2 regions of the Coprobacillus cateniformis genome follow, and region 1 is predicted to be linked to the other one. Evidence: riboswitches for the same ligand, from Rfam matches in the RefSeq annotation. Region 1 holds a riboswitch; the other holds the start of a gene.

Evidence for each region. Region 1 has a riboswitch for preQ1 ahead of GQF29_RS10110 (QueT transporter family protein). Riboswitches for the same ligand answer to the same signal wherever they lie in the genome.
Region 2: another riboswitch for preQ1. It lies ahead of GQF29_RS11045 (ECF transporter S component); the one in region 1 lies ahead of GQF29_RS10110 (QueT transporter family protein).

Annotation. Positions count from the first base shown of each region.
Region 1 is NZ_WSNW01000001.1:2,022,250-2,028,793, forward strand. Features, by position in the region: gene GQF29_RS10085 (hypothetical protein) at 1-307, shown strand, start outside; gene GQF29_RS10090 (alpha/beta hydrolase) at 304-1,203, shown strand; gene GQF29_RS10095 (glycoside hydrolase family 1 protein) at 1,221-2,669, shown strand; gene GQF29_RS10100 (DUF2262 domain-containing protein) at 2,771-3,628, shown strand; gene GQF29_RS10105 (SDR family oxidoreductase) at 4,248-4,994, shown strand; PreQ1 riboswitch class I at 5,027-5,073, shown strand; gene GQF29_RS10110 (QueT transporter family protein) at 5,146-5,622, shown strand; gene GQF29_RS10115 (AI-2E family transporter) at 5,700-6,544, shown strand, end outside.
Region 2 is NZ_WSNW01000001.1:2,235,224-2,241,767, reverse strand. Features, by position in the region: gene GQF29_RS11055 (PHP domain-containing protein) at 1-600, opposite strand, end outside; gene GQF29_RS11050 (BglG family transcription antiterminator) at 807-2,753, opposite strand; PreQ1 riboswitch class I at 2,911-2,957, shown strand; gene GQF29_RS11045 (ECF transporter S component) at 3,031-3,630, shown strand; gene GQF29_RS11040 (radical SAM protein) at 3,576-4,265, shown strand; gene GQF29_RS11035 (GNAT family N-acetyltransferase) at 4,605-5,297, opposite strand; gene GQF29_RS11030 (GNAT family N-acetyltransferase) at 5,290-5,847, opposite strand; gene GQF29_RS11025 (HAD-IIB family hydrolase) at 5,970-6,544, shown strand, end outside.

The DNA of each region.
Region 1 (6,544 bases):
TAATAATATGTTAACATTTGCAAATCACGATCTTGACTTAGCTTTAGGGAATTCCTTAGTGCAATCTGAAGGGTATCAAGTTTTACTTGATTTATTCCATGAAGATTATAATACATTTATCTTTACATGTTTCCCAATTGAGTCTTTTCCTTTGGAAATAAGACCAAAGGTAAGAGAGGAATTAGTTACAGCTATTCAATATTTTGCTGCAAGAATGGGTAGTGATAATTATCGTTTAAGTTCCTTTGAACAAGTTATGAATATAAATAGAATCCTGATGGATAATTTTAAGGAGTGGTATAAATGAAAAAGAAATTCGTTGTTGGAAGTGCTGTTGCATCAACTCTTACTGCATCAACCCTTACTGCTGGGCTGGCATTAGCAAATCAATTTGCTAAAAAGATGCTTTATCGTGAACATTTAAGTAAAGATGATCAAGGTAATTGGTATGAAGATATTGGTGCAAGTAAAGTTAAGATTAAGAATCATAAAGGAATGTTCTTGCAAGCTTATTTAATTGAGAAACCACAAGCAAAAAGAACAATTATTTGTTTGCATGCTCTATTAAATTCTGCACATTCTTTGCAGGCTGTCGTTGATTATTTTCAATCAGTATTTCCAGATGAAAATATTTTGATGATAGATGCGAATGCTCATGGATTAAGTGATGGGTATATTCGAGGGTTTGGATATCGTGATGTTTTTGATTTGATGTATTTTAATACTTATGTTCTCCAAAAGTATGGGCAAGATCATCGTATCATTATGTATGGTCAGGGAATGGGTGCCAACACAATTTTAAATACTTCTGGTTTAGGAAAGTTAAAAAATGTGGATTTAATTATCAGTGAAGGTGCTTATGATACAGTTTATAATTATTTAGCAATGCGTTGTCAAAAGGAAATGAAGGTTACTAAATTTGTAGCTGGACCAATTATTCGTAAAGTGATTAAAGATGAATTGAAGAGTGATATTAAGAAGATGAATACGGTTGATATGGTAAAGAAAAATGTTATACCAACTGTTTATGTCCATTCTAAAAATGATAAGGACGTTCCTTTTCAAATGGTTTTCCCATTATATAACCATGATGCATCAAACAAGTTGTTATTTCCAATTAAAGAAGAACATTTATATGATTTAAAAGATAAAGAAGATTCTTATTCATTATCTCTCATTGAGTTTATGAATGAAAATATATAAAGCAAAGGAGGAAATCTATGTATTTTAAAGAAACAAAAGGATTCCCTAAAGACTTTCTATGGGGAAGTGCATCTGCTGCTTATCAAGTAGAAGGTGGTTGGGATGCAGATGGTAAAGGTGTTACTAACTGGGATAAGTTTGTGAGAATTCCAGGTAAGACATTTAAGGCAACAACTGGAGATAAGGCCGTTGATCATTATCATCGTTTTAAAGAGGATGTCAAGTTAATGGCTGATATGGGTCTTAAGACTTATCGTTTTTCAATTGCATGGGCGAGAATTTATCCAAATGGTAATGGTGAGATAAATGAAGCAGGTTTGTCATTCTATGATGATCTCATTAATGAATTAATTAAATATGGAATTGAACCAATGGTGACTGTTTATCATTGGGATATGCCACAAGCATTAGAAGAAGAATATCATGGTTGGGAAAATCGTCGTATTGTTGATGATTATGTGAACTATGCAACAACATTATTTAAAAGATATGGAGATCGTGTTAAATATTGGATTACAATGAATGAACAAAATATTTTCACATCATTTGGTTGGTTAAAAGGAATGCATCCACCAGGAAAAGAAAATGATATGAAAACATTCTATCAAGTGAATCATCATGCCAATATGGCACATGCAGGTGCTGTACTTGCATTAAAAGAACTTTATCCTGATGCAAAAGTTGGTGCAAGTTTTGCGTATAGTCCTTGTTATGCATTTGATAGAAAACCTGAAAATGCAATGGCAAAAGCAGATTATGATGATTTACAAAATTATTGGTGGATGGATATTTATGCTTATGGACGTTATCCAAGAAGTGCGTGGGCATATTTAGAAACTATGGGCGTGACACCAGATATTCAAGATGGTGATATGGAAACATTGCGTAAAGCAGCAGCTTTGGTTAATTTTATGGGTGTGAATTATTATCAAACTTGTGTAGCTGAATACAATCCAATTGATGGTGTCGGTATGAGTAATGCTATGAATACAACTGGAAAGAAAGGAACAGCTCAAGTCCAAGGTGTTCCTGGATTATATAAAAATCCAGCCAATGACTTCTTACCAACAACAGATTGGGATTGGACAATTGATCCAATGGGACTAAGAATGTGCTGTCGTGATATTACATCACGTTATGATTTACCAATAGTCATTTCTGAAAATGGTTTAGGTGCATTTGATAAAGTTGAAGATGGACAAGTTCATGATCCTTATCGTATTGCTTATTTAAAAGCACATATTGAAGAGTTAAAGAAAGCTTGTGATGATGGGTGTCAAGTCTTAGCATATTGTACTTGGTCTTATACTGATTTATTAAGCTGGCTTAATGGATATCAAAAGAGATATGGATTTGTTTATGTTGATAGAGAAGAAGATGAAAACTATGGAACATTAAATAGAATTCCAAAAGATTCTTATTATTGGTATCAAAAAGTCATTGAAACAAATGGTGAAGAATTATAAAGGTATAGCTAGTCTATACCTTTTCTTTTGTTCTCTATATAAACAACAGATTAATCTATGTTATAATATATCTAATAATGGGGCATAAGGAGAATGTTAGAATGAGTTTATTTAAGAAACAATCTTCAGAAATTAAAAAATTTGAGGAGAGATTTGATAAAGAAATAAAAGAAATGATTGTTGTTACAGAAGGAGAAATGTCAGCAGGAAGATCAGGGCAAGATGAATATTGGACTGCATCTATAACTATTTTAGCGTATATTGATGTAAGAAGTGGAGAATTGTTTGAGGGGAAAAGAGGTATAGAATGGTTAGTCAATGATAAAGAATGTCGCAGTAGTAAAAAGATTTATAATCTTAAAGGTCAAAAAATCTATCAACTTATAGTTCGAGAATCTTTACCCTATGAAAATGAATATACACATGATACTTTTGAAAAAGGTCATTGGCTTATGCTTGTTGATGTGAAAAAAAGGAATTGTCATAATGCACAATTAGAAGATGTTTTAAAGGAATATCAAAAAGAAGTTTCTATTCATCCTCAAGGTTGTCAAAAATTAATATTAGATAAATCATTAGGAATATTTAGTGGTGAAGGAAATTGGAATCATGAAGAATGTTATATTCATTTAGATACTGATGGTGAAGGAATTGAAACAGCTGATGAGACTTTAAAAACTTTCCAAGAATTAATGGCGAACGGTGAAGTATGGGATCAAAAGGCAAGAGAATATGCAGCTGATGAATTAACTGAGTTAGCGAATGAATGGGCAGAGGAAAATGATTTAGAAATCACTCATGAAGATTTTGCAAAACGGATGGTCATTAGTGAAGTGTGTGTATCACTAGAAGGTGACTTTGAATTGTTCTATAACGATGATGATATGTTTTATGGACATGTCATTATTGTGAGTGGAAATATTCACGAAGGATTTAAAGATGCTTATATAGCAGGATAAATATCAGAGCAAAAGGATGTTATAACATTCATTATATTCATAATGTTGCCTATTAATAGACAATATCATAAAAAATAAATTCTTGTTGCAAAAACGTTTTTTATTTACTTTGTTAGAGTGTTATATCTTGTATAATTTTTGAAAATTAGAATCAATATGTAAATTATATATTTGCTTATTGCATAAAATGGTTGATATTTATTAAAAATTGGTTATAATATAAATGAAAGGAATAATCAGTAGACGGTTATGCCTTGGATTTGATGGTTAAAATAACTACCAAAGTTTTCCTAGGACCATGGTAGTTATTTTTTGTTTCCTTTTATAATTTCAAGGAGTAGTTTGACAATGACTGCGATAATAGCCATCATTAAAGATAACATTTCATAATCGCTCATGTTTTACCACCTCCGTTGTTTCAAATTTCTCTAATGAGATATCTATATCAACAGAGTTTCCAATCTCTATCTATTGACCAAAGCATAACCACCTACCGTTATGATTATTCCATGTGACTATTATAGCATAAAGCAAATATTTCATCTATAATTATTTGCTAAAAGCTATTAATTGTTTTATCCCTTATCTATGATAAAATATTGGAAAGGATGGTGATTTAATGAAATATAAAAATTATGGTGTTGTTGTGACTGGAGGAGGTCATGGTATTGGAAAAGCTATTATTGAAGAGTTTGTGAGAGAAGGAGCAAAGGTCTGTTTTATTGATATCAATGCAGATTATGGAAAGTCATTGGTAAGTGAATCTGTTTTCTTTTTTCATGGTGATGTTTCTTTAGAAGATGATTTAAATCAATTTATTTGTTTTTGTAAAGAGAAATTAGAAAGAATAGATGTTCTTGTGAATAATGCTTGTGTGTCACACCAAGGAATATTAAATCAATGTAATTACCAGGAATTTCAAAAATCATTATCTATTGGAGTAACAGCACCTTATTATTTGAGTTTGCAATGTCAAGATGAATTAAAGAAAAACAAGGGTTCTATTATTAATATTGCTTCATCACGTGCTTTTCAATCCGAACCAAATACAGAATCATATACAAGTGCCAAAGGTGGTATTGTTGCATTAACACATGCTTTGGCGATTTCTTTGTCAGGGCAAGTACGAGTAAACTGTATTGCTCCAGGATGGATTGATGTCAATGATACAGAAAGTTTTTCTAAAGAAGATGAAACTGCAATTCCAGTAGGAAGAGTAGGAAAGCCAATAGATATTGCTAGAATGGTAATGTTTTTATGTAGTGAAGATGCAGGGTTTATCACAGGTGAAACATTTGTTGTAGATGGAGGTATGAGCAAACGTATGATTTATCATGGTGATCATGGATGGGAATATCATATCTAAGGTTGCAAACATCATTTTGATATGCTAGAATGATTGCACTGGTTCGAGAGCCAAACCCAGTATAAAAAACTAAGGACATGAAAGAATGGTGGCTCTGCCATCTTTTTTCATGTCTGACTTCTAACTGTATTTTAGAAGAGGAGGAACTTAAATGAATAATGGAGTTAAAGAAGTTGCAATCAATGCTATGATTGCTTGTGTTTATGCAGCACTAACAATTGCATGTTCAAGTATTGCTTATGGAGGAATTCAATTTAGAATTTCTGAAATATTAATATTTCTAGCATTCTATAACAAGAAATATATACCAGGTTTAATTATTGGTTGTTTTTTAGCTAATTTACCGTCACCATTAGGATTGGCAGATATGTGTTTTGGAACATTAGCTACTGCAATTACATGTTTAGGTGTATATAAAATTAAAAATATTTACATTGCAGGATTATTTGGTGCAATTGTGAATGGATTGATTGTTGGTGCTGAATTGTACTTTGTTCTTAATTTACCATTTGTCATCAATGCATTTTATGTATTTATTGGAGAATTTGCAGTCTTAATGATTGGAGCGTATTTATTTCGAACATTAGAGAAAAAAGAAGTCTTCATGAAAAAGTTTATTTTAGAATAATGGCTATTGTTAATAATAGCCATTTCTTCATATAAAAGACATAATATTTGACTATACTAATAAAAAGAGGTGGTACAATGAGAACAACAGACAAGATGCGAGATTTAACATTAAAGAATATGATAATACTTGTTACCTATATTGCTATATTAATCTTATGTTTAATGAATTTTGGAACAATTATGAGTTTTATAGGAACATTAATAAGTATTATAAAGCCGTTTATTATAGGTTTTATTTTAGCTTTTATCTTTAATATTCCAATGAAATATTTTATTAAGAAATTGCCTATTGAGAATGATAAAACAAGAAAACTAATATCTGCAATATTGTCAGTATTATTAGTTATGTTGGTTATTGCAATTGTCATTATGGTTGTTTTACCACAAGTTATAGAAAATGTTAGAACTCTTATTGATAATTTACCAGAAATTTTTAAACAAATTGAAGAATGGTTAAATTATTTCTTAAAAGAAGTCAAAATATCTCCTGATATTATGACAAAAGTTGAAGAGTTCCAACAAACATTGGGTCAAACTATCTTATCTAAGTTATCAACTTGGGTACCAGGGATAGCTTTAGGCGTATCACATTTTACAACTGGTGTTATTAATATTTTTATGGGATTTGTTATGGCAATATACATGCTTTTTTCTAAAGATAAATTAATGCGACAAGTCAAAAGAGTGGGAAAAGCATTTTTAACAGAAAAACAGTTTTATCATGCAACAGATGTAGCTCAATTAACTTCATCTACATTTGAGAATTTCTTGGCTGGACAATTAACAGAGTCAGTGATTATTGGAGTTTTATGTTATATTGGTTGTATATTATTAGATATTCCATATGCATCAATCGCAGCTGTTGTTATTGGTTTTACCAATATTATTCCATACTTTGGTCCAATCATTGGAGCATTCAT
Region 2 (6,544 bases), 210 kb from region 1:
TTTATTATCAAATTGATAACATTTCTTACCATAACGAAATCCATTAAGATTAATTTCTAATGGAACATCATAATCTAAACTGATTCTTGCAATGCGATGAGCTGCTTCTCTACATACTTCTGAGAATTGTCTTCTTCCTAGCATAAAATAATCTGGATGAGCAATATATGTGATAAATCCTTTTTTGACTGCATTTTCAACTTGTTGAACATAGGATAAAACATCATCATCAGAACAATAACAATCATATTCATAACCCATATATTTAAGATGCTGACCCAATATGAAATAATCACATTCTTTTCTCAATTCTAAATAATATTCATCATATTCTTCAAAATATTCTATTTCATAACCTATCTTAATATCAATTTGCTCATGATACTTTTTTTGTAATTCTTTAAGACTTAAAACATATTCCTTCTTTTGTTCATAACTCATGCGATCTCCAGGCATTTTAACTCCAGCAAAAGGAATATGATCACTAAACCCTAACATCTTAAAACCTGCATCAATAGCACTTTCTACATATTGAATATCCAATCCTTCAGCATGACCACATCTTGTAGTATGAGTATGAAGATTAAATTTTTGTTTCACAAGTTCACCCCTTTTCATCACTCTTAATTTTATTTTAAGCATGGATTGAAGTGAAGTCAACGACATTTAGATTTATAAAAAAAGTTTAAGACAAGGAAGATATCTCTCCCACTCCTAAACTTTTGATATCTTGTCAATTCTTGTGCAGCAAAATGAAGATATAAAAAAGCTCATATAAAACTTTTATATCCAGCATAGTTACTGTTCTATTTGAAAGCGTTTAAAAATTCTTTATAATGATTAGCATCTAATATCTTTTGTATTTTGTCAACATCTTTGGTTAAAGAGGCTAATTGACCAAAAATAACTCTAAATGAATCTTTATTCTTAGGATCCAATGCAATCATGAGTATCATTTGCACCTTTTCTTCACCCCATTGAATTGGCTTTTTCAATGTCATAAATCCAATTCCTGGTTTCACAATGTGACCTTTAAAGGAGTGTGGAATCGCAAATCCATCACCAATAGAGGTAGGTGCTAGATTTTCCCTTTTCAATACAGATTCAATAAATCCTTCATCTACATACTTTTGCATAATCAAACGTGTTCCAAGCAACGTAATCACTTCTTCCCGACTACGACAATCACATTTAAAGAAACAAATATTTTCTTTAATATGAGAAACCAATTGACTGTATATACCATAATGATATGATTGCTTTTCTCGTGACTGTTCAAACATTTCAGTTAAGCGATTCATATCTGATTTCCCTAACATTGGTGAGACAACCACGACTTCAATATCTTCTAACTGTAATGGCACAGTTGAAATCACAAAATCCTGATCATCTTTATTCAATTCATGAGTCTTTAATAATGGAACTGTATCCTTAATAATAACATTTGGAAAAGCCAAATGAATTTTCGCTTCAATAAATTGAGAAGTGGACATCCCACTTCCACAAACAATGACAACTGTTGGATAGAGTTGAAGTGAATTCGCTTTTTTTCTTTTTAATGAAGCACCAACATAGAGTGCTAAATCACATATATCATCTTCCTTAAGCAAACAATAATGTTCACGTGTTAAAAGTTGAGAAATATAAGTTGCTATTTCATATTCATATGCTAAATCACTTTTAATTGTTTTTTTCAAAGGATTTTCAATATAGATAGAATTCATAAGTCTAGCAAATAAAGCATTCAAATGAATAAAGATTGATATCATTAATTCCTCATCTTCACTCAATCCCTCACCATAAACTGCATCTACTTCTCGCATAATCTCAACAATACCATCAAAGGTTTGAGGAGAAATCTGCCTTATACTTTCTAAACTTCTGTTTTGATAAATACGTTTATTTTGATATTTTAATCCAACAACATTGATATAAACATAATTTTCATCTTCAGATGAAATATGAATTTGAAAATAATTTTGAATACCTTGGACTATATATTTAGTAATATCCCATTCTAAATTATCAATTTTATCAATTGTATTAACACCTTGACAACTCTTTCCCTGATGAAGATGTTCCACCATAACTGCAAATTGTAAAATACAGTTGATATAAGAGTGATCAGATATAACCAAATCAAATTGTTCCTCAGCATTTTGAATAATCATTCCTATTGTTTTCAATTGAACATTATAGAAGAAAGGCTGAAGTTTTTCTAAAATCTCATTGCCCTGATAAACAACAATTTTTCTTAACACATAAGCTTCAGCAATTCTTTTTTTAAACTCTGTTCCTTTTAAAATCATTCCATATTTAACCGATTTATCTAATTTTAAATCAAAGTTTTCAAAAAAGGATATCAATTTATTGACATCATTCATAATTGTTCCTTTACTTACAAATAACTTTTCTGAAATACTTTCCATAGATATATATTTATCACTCCTTAATAGTTCTAATGCAATATAATATTTTCTTGTTTCAGGTAAAAAAGAAGATGCATTTTCATCCTTAAGTAACAAATTATCAAGATAAACCTTTCCTTCATTTGAATATTCCAGCCATAACCCCTTACCAGTCTTCGTATAGATGATACAACCAGTTCCAGTTAACTCATCTTTAATCTTTTTGATATCTGCTTTAATTGTTCTTGAACTTCTTTGCAAAAGATTAGCAATTTGAGAAGTTGTATATTCTTTATGTCCTGTATAAAGGAGTTCTAATATTTGTTTTTCTCTTGGCAATAACATTTCTTTCCCTCCTTTCGACACAATTCAACCATTTTATCCACATATATCATAACATTATGCTTATCATGTCTCAAATCATAAATTTGCACTAAGATAGTGCAAATCAGTTATATTCATTTAAACATTGATATTCATAAAAAGATATGATACGCTATCATATGAACTGGTTCGAGAGCCAAACCCAGTATAAAAAACTAAGGACATGAAAACAAGATGGCTCTGCCATCTTTTTTATGTCTGGCTTCTAACTGTACTTTAGAAGAAAGGAAAAGAAAATATGAAAAAACAAACAAAGATTCAAATGGTTGTGACCATAGGAATCATTTTGAATGTTGTTGGTGCATTTATAGCCATGACATTCTCCATTCCATTTTATATGGATTCAATTGGTACGATTCTCATTGCTGGATTACTAGGACCTAAGTATGCCATGTTAACAGGCGTTCTGGGAAGTATAACAAGTGGTTTTACTTTTGATATGTATTCCTTTTATTATGCTCCTGTACAATTGCTGACAGGATTCTTTGCTGGTATTCTCTATCACACACCTTGGTTAAAAGGAAAAAGAATGCCTATTGGAAGTCTTCTTGTTGGTATTCCAACATCAATAATGAGTGCCATCATTACTGCTTATGTATTTGGTGGACTCACTGCTGGCAGCAGCAGTGCTTTTGTCTTTTTGTTTCATAACCTAGGTTTACAACTTGTTGTAAGCATATTTATTGTTCAAATAATCACTGATTATACAGATAAGCTTTTCGCTGTCTATTTCACAAGATTAATTATTGAAAGAGGTCATTTAATGGAGAAATGGGGGATAACATGGAAAGATACAGCCACATTACAAACAAAGTCAAAAGAGAAATCGTTCTTTTAAAAGCCAGACCATGTATTTGGTCAAAATGTACATTTTGTGATTATATTGAAGATAATTCTACATGTACAAAAGAAATGATTGAAATAAACAATCAAGTCCTAGATTTAATAACAGGTGAATATGGTATATTAGAGGTTATTGATTCTGCTAGTATTTTTGAATTACCTAAAGAATCATTATTAAAAATCAAAGAAGTGATTAAAAAGAAACATATTCATACATTATTTATAGAAAGTCATTGGATTTATCATAAACATATTCAAGAAATCAGAGATTTTTTTGGTATCAAAACAATTGTGAAAATTGGTGTGGAAACTTTTGATGATCATTTTAGAAATGATTATCTTAATAAAAATGCAACCTTTCAATCAATTGAAGAACTCAAAAAATATTTTGATTCACCATGCTTAATGGTTGGTATAAAAGGTCAAACCAAAGACATGATAACAAAAGATATGGAGATTCTTACAAAGTGTTTTGAGTATGGAACAATTAGCGTTTATCGCAATAATTCTACGTCTGTCAAACGTGATGATGAACTCGTTCACTGGTTTATGCAAGAATATGATTATCTTATTGATGATGAACGTTATGATTTCTTATACGATCCAACTGATTTTGGTGTTGGTGAATAAATGTAAAAAACATTGATTTAATAAGATGAATTTGAGACAAAACTGAGACGCACAACAAGTTCTTCCATGCTATAATAGACATGTTATCAGTCCTCCCTTGAAAGGAGGTGAGAACAATGTTGGTTGAAGCAATTGTTTCTACCATCGTCTCTGTTATAGCAGGGTTAGTCTTGTACTTTCTTTGCAGATGGCTTGACAGTAGACGTCACTGATGATAAGCCGAGAAAACCCAAGGGAGGCAGTCCCTTGGGTTTTCGTTTGAGAACAATGTCTCTGCAATTGTTTCTTCATCAGTATCTTATCATAAATCTACTGACTATTCAAGTATATTCAAAAAATTCAATTTTCAAACAACCAATATGATAATCGAGAAGATATTTCTAAACCAAGTTTCTTTTGTAGTTGTAAAGATGCATAATTATCTTCAATAACTTGACAATAAGGAATCCAACTATGATCTATAAAATAATTAATAAGATAGCTTTCTAACATCATTGCATAACCTCTTCTTTGATATTGTGGAAGAACCTCTAACAACCCCATACTTCCCTCATTATGAATTCCAATAAACCCAGCCAATTCATTATTTTCAAAGAGTCCCCATAAATGTTTCTTTGCAATAAGTTCATCAATGTATTGAGAATCATCACTATGTTGATAGACTTCTTTTATTTTTTGTGAATATTGTGATGTTAATAAGCAAATATTCACTTCTAAAGGATATTCAATAGGTATATGTTTTGAGTGTTCATAAACTGCCTGATAACAGGCAAATTGCAATGTCTGATGATAATCATTCACCAATACATCAGCAATATCCTTTTGTTTAACATTAAACAATTGATATTGATGCAATTCCTTTTGTTCATAAAGTGTTTTAAAGTTATGAACATTATTCATAGAAATCATGCATGTATCACTTCTCAATTCATGAAAAATAATTCCATCTTCACCCTGATAAATTATTCGAACCTGATTTAATCTCATCGGTTCTAACATATCTATATCATTCAATCTATCTAGCTTAAGCATTTTGCTTTAACCAATCTTCTTTTTCTAAAACATAACAAGCACACTTCACTAAGTCATCTTTATCAATTTTTTTCTTCACAATAACTTCACCTGTATATTTTAATCCACATTTTTGCATCACTCTACCTGAAGCAATATTTTCCAGATGATGAATAGATCTCAATTTTGTTATTGGTGTTTGCGTAAATAAAAACTCAATAACAGCTTCAAAAGCTTCACTCATATATCCTTGATTCCAATATTTCTCACCAATAACATATCCAATTTCTCCATAACCATCCTGATAGAAATCGTTAACTGTACCAATACTCCCAATAACCTGATCTTCCCCCTTTAAAGTGATTGCCAAGTCAAGAGCATTATCCTTTTCTATACCAGGTAATTGAAATTGAGTAATGAAATCCCTTGTTGCCTGAACATCAACATGGGGATACCATGTTAAATATCGAGTAATATTTTCATTATGACAATAAGACTCAAACATGCTTTCTGCATCTGATAATCTAAAATTTCTAAGCAATAAACGTTTTGTTTCTATAACTGCTTTCATCTTTTCCCCTCCTCATTCATTTTTAGTATTATAACATATCTTCAATCTGATTTCATTTTCTCAATAAGAAATAACTGTTTTTTCTTTATGAAAATGTTTATAATAGACAAAGAGGTGAAAATATGAAGTTACTAGCAAGTGATTTTGATAATACGTTATGGTTTAATGATCATATGAAAGATAATGATGTTAAAAATATCAAAGAATTTCAAAAGCATGGAAATCTGTTTGGTGTATGTACAGGAAGATGTTTACATGGAATTGTCAATCCAAGTCAACCCTATAACCTTGAACATGATTTTTATATACTATTAAGTGGTGCCCTTGTATTAAATAAGGATAAGGAAGTCATTTTTGAAAAACAAATTCCTTTATCCCTAGTGAAAGAGATTTATAATTTTCTAAATCAAAAAGATGCATCTATTGTTTATAAAGATGTTATGTACAAGGTTTATAAAACAAAAAAGCCAGATTATCATGGTGTCTATATTGAATCAATAGACGAATTAAAAACAGAAACAGTAAGTGCTTTTTCTTTTCATTATGAATTAGATGAATTAGAGGAAGCCACAATAGCAACAGATTTGATTCATCAAAAATATGGAGATATCATTGAAGCTTATCAAAATAATCAACATATAGATTTGGTTGCTAAAGGATGTTCTAAGGGAAATGGCATAAAAATCATTCAAGATTA